Regions from separate parts of the Bradyrhizobium sp. JR3.5 genome, predicted to be linked through region 2. Evidence: riboswitches for the same ligand, from Rfam matches in the RefSeq annotation. Region 2 holds a riboswitch; the other holds the start of a gene.
The links. A riboswitch is a leader RNA that binds a small molecule or an ion and turns the genes downstream of it on or off. The one in region 2 is predicted to bind ZMP and ZTP.
Positions count from the first base shown of each region.

Region 1 (4,059 bases), on a different contig from region 2:
GTCCTCATCAGAGCTCCAGCGCCGCACGATCCCCATCTGGCCCTCACCGCCTGGATACCCATCTCGAACCGATGCATACGCAGGCGGCGCCGATTTGCCATGTGACTTTCGGCACCTCTTGATGTGACGTTGGAGACTGTCGCCATCAGGAAGGCCGATTTCGAAAACGCTCCTAGTGCTTGCTGGGTTCAAGCGTGATGAGCACGCCGGTCGGTTCGGGCTCGTGCGGCCGCAGCGACGTCAGCTCCGGATCGCTCCACTCGGCAAGGCTCACCACCTCGCCGGTCTGCCCCGGCATGTCGGAGCTCTGGGCGGGTTCGAGCACCTTGAGCCCGCTAGTGTCGACGAAGAATGTGTGCTCGCCGAACACGCTGTTCAGCTGCGCCACCGCCGGATGATCATCCGGAAGCACCTGCGCGTTGAGTTGCGTCATGGTCTGCTTGACTTGCGTGGAATTAAGCTTCATCCGCTGCTCCTTGTTGTTGGTTCCGGCCTGAGTGGTTTCCTTCAATGGTTTCCCTGGCTGGTTCCTCCCCGCCCGCGCCCGTCGCCGCGGGCTTCGAAGTCTCGAACCGATCAGGCCACGAAACGTTCCGCACGCGCGACGCATTGACCGCGTGCGCGCGGGTTCCAGATCCGTCGCTATGTGAAGTGTGGCGCGACGTCCGGCGCACCCGCTCGCTACGTGGCGGACGGCTTCTTCCTGGCGAGCCCTTCCAGATGCACGCGGCGCGCAGCGGATTTGCGTGCGCGCGCCCTGGTGCGGCAGGCCCGGCAGCGCACGGCCTTGGTGAACACGTCGCCCTTGGCGGTCTCGTACCACCATTTCTGCTGCAACGGCGTCCAGACCTCGGCAACGCCGCAATCCTTGCAGACAAAGGGCTCGGGCCGATAGGTTCCGCGTTCGACGAAATCAGGAATCGAATAGCTGTTCGAGGCGGCGAGCTGGCTCGTGACCACCGCAACCTCGTCGCGCGCCAGCGCGATCTTGTAGTCGCGCAGGCGCTGCCGTTCGGCGGCGCGTTGCGCCAGCGTGCGACGCCATTCCTCAGCCTTGCGCTGTTTGGCTTCGATCTCGCCGCGCGTCTGCTTGCTCCGCTTCACGCCCATGCCATCCGTCTTGCACCGTATCGACGAACTTGCCGTCCGGCAGCCCGGCCGTATCAAGACGACGTCATTGATCCGCTGCAGGTCGGCGCAGGCTTGCCATGGTAGCCGCAGCATCGCGGGGCGGCCAGATCGATCCGGGCGGAGGTTACGTCCGCCCCTGCTCCGCCGGTCGCATGTGGATCAGCGCATCGAGAACCAGGACAAGCACGGGACGCTGCTCGTCGTTGACGAGCTCGGTCTTGAAGATCACGACGGCGTCGCGCCGCTCCGACCTGATGGTGATTTTCTGGATCCGGGATTGGCCGGTGAGCGTGGCTCCCGGGCGAACCGGGCTCGGCAAGCGGATCTCGAAGCTCCGCCCGACGATGCCCGCCACCTTGGTCCAGATCGCCTCCACGACGAGCCGCTGATAGATCGCAATGGTGTTGAAGCCGCTTGCGATCAGGCCGCCGAACGGGCCCGCCGCAGCCGCGACGGGGTCGGTATGGATCGGCACCGGATCATATTTGCCGGGCGAACTCCAGGATCTCGGCTTCGCCGATCGTGTAGGTGCCGAGCTGGAATGTCTGGCCCTCGGTGAGATCTTCCGCATACAGCATCGCGCGCCTCCGTCTGTCGCGCGACGATAGACCAATGCTGCGGGCTTTCCATGACCCCCGGGGTCATGAACTTCGCGCACCGGGCTCCGGGCGCGCGGAAACGACGCGAGCGGCACCCGCCGCCCGCGTCTCGCTACAAGCCCCCGCGGCTATTGCAGCCGCGCCGCCCTCGCCTTCGCGGCCTTCACCGTGTTCTCCATCAGGCAGGCGATCGTCATCGGGCCGACGCCGCGCGGCACCGGCGTGATCGCGCCGGCGACCTGCACCGCTTCGTCGAAGAAGACGTCGCCGCACACCGCGTAGCCGCCGTCCGGCTTCTCGACGCGCGTGGTGCCGACGTCGATCACGATGGCCTGCGGCTTGATCCAGTCGCCGCGCACGAGCCCAGCCTTCCCCACCGCGCTGACCAGGATATCGGCCTGACGGCAGATCTTGCTGATGCCGTGGGTGTGGATGTGGGTTTGCGTCACGGTCGCCTGCTCCTGCAGCAACAGCGCGGCCATCGGCTTGCCCACGATGTTGGAGCTGCCGATCACCACGGCATGAGCGCCGGTGAGATCTCGCCGGATCGACTTGATCAGCCGGAGACAGCCGAGCGGCGTGCACGGCACCAAGGCATCGTCGCCGTGAAACAGCCGGCCTGCATTCAGCGCGTGCAGGCCGTCGACATCCTTAGCGGGATCGACCGCCGCCATCACGCGCAAGGCGTCGATATGCGCCGGCAGCGGCAGCTGGATCAGGATGCCGTCGACATCGTCGCGCGCATTGAGCGCGTCGATCCTGGCAAGCAGATCGGCCTCGTTGGCGTCATCCGGCAGGCGCTCGACCTCGCCGCGCAGGCCAATCCGCTCGGCCATCCTGACCTTGCTCTGTACGTAAATCTGGCTCGCCGGGTCACAGCCAACGAGCACGACCGTGAGCCCGGGCGCGCGGGGCAGCCGGTCCAGTTCGCTCGCAACCTTGTCGATGACAATTTGGGCATGTGCATGCCCATCAAGAATGTTCGCCGTCATGGCACCTCCGTTTCGAAGCGGTGCCCAGGCGCGCGGCGTTCAGTCTCTGCGCTCCCCGATGGTGGTCCATCCAAGCGCCAGTCGCGCAGATGCCGCCGTCATAGCCGCCCGGCCCGGCAAACGCAAATCACGCTCGCTTGCGGCCGAACCGGCGACGAATTGCCCCTGTTTTTGCCGGTGGATCGGTGCCGGGCGGGGCCCCTCCGGGGGTAGGATTCGGGCAGAACTTGCGATAAGCCTCGGCGCTTGCCGGACTTTTCCGATCCCCGGCGCCATCCTTCCGGTCATCACGCCACTTCGGACATTTTCACCATGAGACATATCATCCTCGCGCTGGCGCTCCTCTGCCCGGCTGCCGCGCTTGCTCAAGGCACCGCTCCAGCCACCACGCCACCGCCCGCCGCTGACAAGCCGGCGGCGGCCTCGCAGCCGATGGTCGGCGACAAGCCGCTGGTCCAGGTCGGCAAGAAATCGGCGGCCAAGAAGGGCGAGAAGGCCGCAGCACCCGGCAAGCCGCAATCGGTCGCGCAGAAGCTCCAGGCCTGCCAGGACATCGACGACGCCACCAAGGAGCGACTGATGTGCTACGATGAGATCTTCAAGCCGCAGCCCAAGCCGAAGGCCGCCCCTGCCAAGGGCGTCGCCGAATGCCGGTTCGTCAAGGAGGAGGACGAGCGGCTGACCTGCTACAACGGCTTCGCCGACAAGATTCCGCGCCTGCCGCGCTAACCGGTTCCGGCCACCCCGGGCGCCTTCCCGCAACCGGTTACCCGGCTGGCATCGCGGACACGAAAACGCCGCCGCAAAGTGTTTGCGGCGGCGTATCGATTGCCGATTGCGGCGTGTCCGTGCCTACCAGGTACCGAAGCCTCCGAAGAAGCCCATGCGCGGCTGCTGCTGCGCGACACGGTAAGGCTGATACATTCCGGGCTGGGCCAACCGCATCGGCTGCTGGGAATGGGTATGGCTGCGCGCAATCTTGCGCTTCTTCGGCGCCTGCACCGGCTGCTCGGCCGGCTTCGCCTCGGCCACGACCGGCCCCTTGCGCGCGTCAGCCTTCTCCGGCGGAATGAACTGGGCGAACGTGTCACGGACGCGGGCCTGCGCCGACGCATCGCTGGCAGCCGCCGGGGTCGCTGCGGCGACCGCGTTCACTTGCGACGGAACGATGGTCGGCAGGTTGGTGTCATACACCACCCGCTCCGGCAGCTTCTGGGTCGACTTGATGCGTACCATGGTCTTGCTGTCGACGCCGGGCGACGACAGGCCCTGGCTGGCGACTACGGCCTCCTGCGGTACGATGGCATTGACGATGAAGAGCAGCGCGAGCAGCACGC
Region 1 is NZ_JBSRYV010000001.1:1,412,404-1,416,462, reverse strand. Features, by position in the region: gene ACVWW1_RS07065 (hypothetical protein) at 1-36, opposite strand, end outside; gene ACVWW1_RS07060 (hypothetical protein) at 173-466, opposite strand; gene ACVWW1_RS07055 (zinc-ribbon domain containing protein) at 682-1,104, opposite strand; gene ACVWW1_RS07050 (MaoC/PaaZ C-terminal domain-containing protein) at 1,256-1,606, opposite strand; gene ACVWW1_RS07045 (bifunctional 5,10-methylenetetrahydrofolate dehydrogenase/5,10-methenyltetrahydrofolate cyclohydrolase) at 1,859-2,722, opposite strand; ZMP/ZTP riboswitch at 2,738-2,817, opposite strand; gene ACVWW1_RS07040 (hypothetical protein) at 3,035-3,451, shown strand; gene ACVWW1_RS07035 (hypothetical protein) at 3,575-4,059, opposite strand, start outside.
Region 1: linked by a shared signal. The riboswitch ahead of ACVWW1_RS07045 (bifunctional 5,10-methylenetetrahydrofolate dehydrogenase/5,10-methenyltetrahydrofolate cyclohydrolase) and the one ahead of ACVWW1_RS22700 (serine hydroxymethyltransferase) in region 2 are both predicted to bind ZMP and ZTP.

Region 2 (4,059 bases):
CCGGCGCCCGACCCGTTCTGCATATCTGCGAGTCAAGTTCCGGTTGCCGTACAACCGATCAGTTCGGTCGAGACCTGGACACCACGCCTGGAACAGGAAAGGCCCGGCACATCTCGATGCACTCCGACCTGAGACGCGCGACGACCGCATCGTCTCCGTTCGCCTGCAGAGCCGCCGCAATGAACTCACCGATACGGCGCATTTCGAGGTCTCCCATACCACGCGTGGTCGCCGCCGGTGTCCCAAGGCGAATACCGCTTGGCCTGAGCGGCGGGCGCGGATCGTCTGGAATAACCTGCTTGTTTGTGGTGATGGCGATGGCATCGAGCACGTCCTCGGCTGCTCGCCCGTCCAATCCGACGGACGCTACTGTATCGACGACCATCATGTGATTGTCCGTCCCGTCCGTGACCAGCTTCATCCCGCGTTCCATCAACGCGCCGGCAAGAACCTTCGCGTTGTGCAGAACCTGCCGCGCGTAAACCTGGAAATCCGAAGTCGCCGCCTTCTTGAGCGTCACGGCAATCCCGGCCACGACGTTCATGTGAGGTCCGCCCTGCAAACCTGGAAAGACGGAAGCATCGATCCGACCGGCATTCTCCTTCCGGCACAGGATGATCCCGCCGCGGGGGCCGCGCAGTGTCTTGTGGGATGTCGTCGTCATGATGTCGAAGCCGGCATCAAGCGGATTGCGCATGACATTCGCGGCAACCAACCCGCCATAGTGGCTCACGTCAGCCATCGTGAGCGCGCCAACTTCGTCGGCGATACTCTTGAATGCCGCATAGTCCAGGTCGCGCGGATAGGAGCTGTAGCCGCACAACACCATCTTCGGACGCGCTTCACGCGCAATCGCGCGCAATTCATCGAAATCAATCGCGCCGTTTGACGGGGCCGTCTTGTAACGAACGAAGTTGAACAAGCGCCCCATGTGGGACACCGGCGCGCCATGGGTGAGATGACCGCCGTGGGAGAGGTCCATGGCGAGAATCGTGTCGCCGGGCTTCAATAGGCCGAGATAGACGGCCTGATTCATCGGTGATCCGGAAAGCGGCTGAACGTTGGCGTGCTCGGCACGAAAAAGCGAGCAGGCCCGCTGGCGTGCGAGGTTCTCGATGCTGTCGGTATACTGCTGGCCGCCGTAGTATCTGCGTCCCGGATATCCCTCGGAGTATTTATTGGTGAAGATCGATCCGAGCAGTTCAAGCACCTCCGGGTACGTGTAATTCTCGGACGGAATCAGTTCGACGCCGTCCTGTTGACGGCGCTCTTCCCCTACCAGGGCGGCAGCGATCTCTTGATCGTTGATGGACAGTTCGTTGTGAAATGACGGCATGCTCGGGCTCCTCAACACGCTGTTTTTCCAGCAGATTGGTTGCCCAGGCGATCGGCGTTGGAACCCTTCGCGCTTCCCCGTGGTCGATTCCACGTTAGCTCGCCAGTCGCGCGATAGGACGAATGAGCACGGAGACTCTTCGTAGAGAAAAATCTAGCCGACCCGCGGACCTTTCGCAACCAATGAGTCCATCGCGTCATGCCTCAGCGCGGCGTCAGCTCCTCGCGCAGCGCCGACAGGATGGTGAGATCGGCGGCGTGCTTGCCGGCCTTGTCGGCCAGCGCCGCATCGGCGCCGTGGGCGAGCAGTGCTTTCGCGATCGCCGGGTGGTTGCCCTCGGCGGCGATCATCAGCGCCGTGCGACCGCGGGCGTCGCGTTCGTCGATCCTGGCGCCTGCGTCCAGGAGATAGGAGACGACCTCGAGCGCCTGCGCCTCCGGCACGGTCTCATCGGGGCCGGCCGCCCACATCAGCAGCGTCAGATCGTTGGCATAGCGTGCGTTGATGTCGATCTCGAGCGCGAGCAGCTGTTTGACGATGCCGAGCTGACCGCCGGCGGCCGCATACACCACCGGCGGCTTGCCGGTGTCGTCGGCCTTGCGGCCGTCGGCGCCGTGCGCCAGCAGCATGCGCACCACCATGTCCCGGCCGGCATAGGCGGCGGCCGCGACCGCCGAAGCGCCGCTGCGTCCGGTGAGATTGACGTCGGCGCCGCGGTCGATCAGGCGTTGCACGATTGCGACATGGCCGCGCTCGGCGGCAAGATACAGCGCGGTCGATCCCGCGAGGTTGCGCGCATCGACCGGCGCACCGCGGGCCAGCAGCAGGTCGACCATGTCGAGATGGCCGGAGCGGGCGGCGTGGCTCAGCGGCCTTGCGCCGAGCCGGTCCCCGCGCGTCGACCGAGGCGCCGCCATCGAGCAGCGCGGTGGCGAGATTGATGCAATCGGCATTGGCCGCCGCAAACAAGGTCAGCGAGATTTCGACTGCGCTGAGCTGCGCCTTGTCGGTTTCGTATTTGCGGATCAGCTCGCGACACCGCGCCGGGTCAGCCGCCGCGCGGCTGCTGTCAACGTGGCCTGCAACAAGCAGCGCGGCGAGGGCGATGCAGCGATACAAGACGTGTCCTCCGTATGGCCTGCTGACGGCATCGCCATTCGGATTGAGCGTCGCATGATCCTTGATTGCTGCCAAGCCGCGCGGCGATTTTCAAGCCGCGCAGGGATGTCGCGCCGCGCAGCGCCGTTGTGCCGCGCGGCGTTGTGCTGCTCTAACCGGTCTGTCCGGTGCTCGCATTCGCAACGGCGCGCGCGACATTGGCGATCACCTCGTTGCACTTCTCCATCGGAGCACTTGCCCCGGTCAGGTAGACCGTCACCACGATCGGCTTGCGGCCGGGCGGCCAGAACACGCCGATATCGTTATAGGTGCCGCGTTCGCCGGTGCCGGTCTTGTCGCCAACCCGCCAGTCGCGGGGCACGCCGGCGCGCAGCCTCGTGTCGCCGGTCTTGTTGGCGACCATCCAGCCCACCAGCTTCTGGCGCGAGGCGGCGTGCAGGACGTCGCCGATCACCACGCGCTGCAGACTCTTCAGCATCGCGACAGGGCTCGTCGTGTCGCGCGGATCGCCCGGCACCGCTTCATTCAGCGCCACCTCCCAGCGATCGAGCCGGCTCACATTGTCGCCGATGGTGCGGAAGAAGCTGGTGAAGCCGGCAGGCCCGCCGATCTCGCGCAGCAGCAGGTTGGCAGCGGTATTGTCGCTTAGGGTAATGGCGGCCTCGCAGAGTTCGGACAGCGTCATGCTCGATCCGACGTGTTGCTTGGCCACCGGCGCATAGGCCAAGATGTCCTTGGCCTCAACCTGCACGCGCTGGTCGAGGCTGGATTCGCCGCGGTCGACCCGGTGCAGCACCGCGGCCGACGCCAGCGCCTTGAAGGTGCTGCACATCGGGAACCGCTCGTCGCCGCGCTGGCTCGCGCGCAATCCGGTCTCCATGTCGAGCGCGGCGACGCCGAGCCGGCCGCTGGTTGCCAGCTCGATGCGCGCAAACTCCTCCTGCAGCCGTTGCGCCGGCTCGCCCGGTGCCGCCGCTGCACTTTGCCGCAGCAGGGTCCAGGAGGCCGCAAGGCCCAGTGCGCGCAATCCCAATGTCCGTCTCGTCAGCATGTCCCGTCTCCGTTGGCGGCGCGAACCTGCCGAACGGCGTGACGGCGCACAAACGATCATTTATACAACGAGGCATGAGAAAAACTTGGTCATGACGCCATGCGCCGGCATCTCCCGCTGAACGCGCTGCGCGCCTTCGAGGCTTCCGCGCGGCTCTTGAGCTTCACGCGCGCGGGGATGGAGTTGCGCGTGACGCAGACCGCGATCAGCCACCAGGTCAAGCAGCTCGAGGAACTCCTCGGCGCGAGCCTGTTCCGCCGTCTGCCGCGCGGACTGGTGCTCACCGACGAAGGGCTGGCGCTGTTGCCGGTGCTGTCAGACACGTTCGACCGGATCGGGGCTGCGATCGACCGCATCGAGGCCAAAGGCACGCGCGAGGTCGTCACCGTCGGCTGCGTCACGACGTTTGCGACCGGATGGCTGTTGCAGCGGGTCGATCGCTTCAAGCGCGCGCATCCCTATATCGACCTGCGCCTGCTCACCAACAACAACCGCGTCGATATCGCGGGCGACGGGCTCGATCTTGCGCTGCGCTTCGGCGACGGCTCGTGGC
Region 2 is NZ_JBSRYV010000002.1:1,238,629-1,242,687, reverse strand. Features, by position in the region: gene ACVWW1_RS22700 (serine hydroxymethyltransferase) at 59-1,336, opposite strand; ZMP/ZTP riboswitch at 1,371-1,456, opposite strand; gene ACVWW1_RS22695 (ankyrin repeat domain-containing protein) at 1,540-2,289, opposite strand; gene bla (class A beta-lactamase) at 2,607-3,506, opposite strand; gene ACVWW1_RS22685 (LysR substrate-binding domain-containing protein) at 3,606-4,059, shown strand, end outside.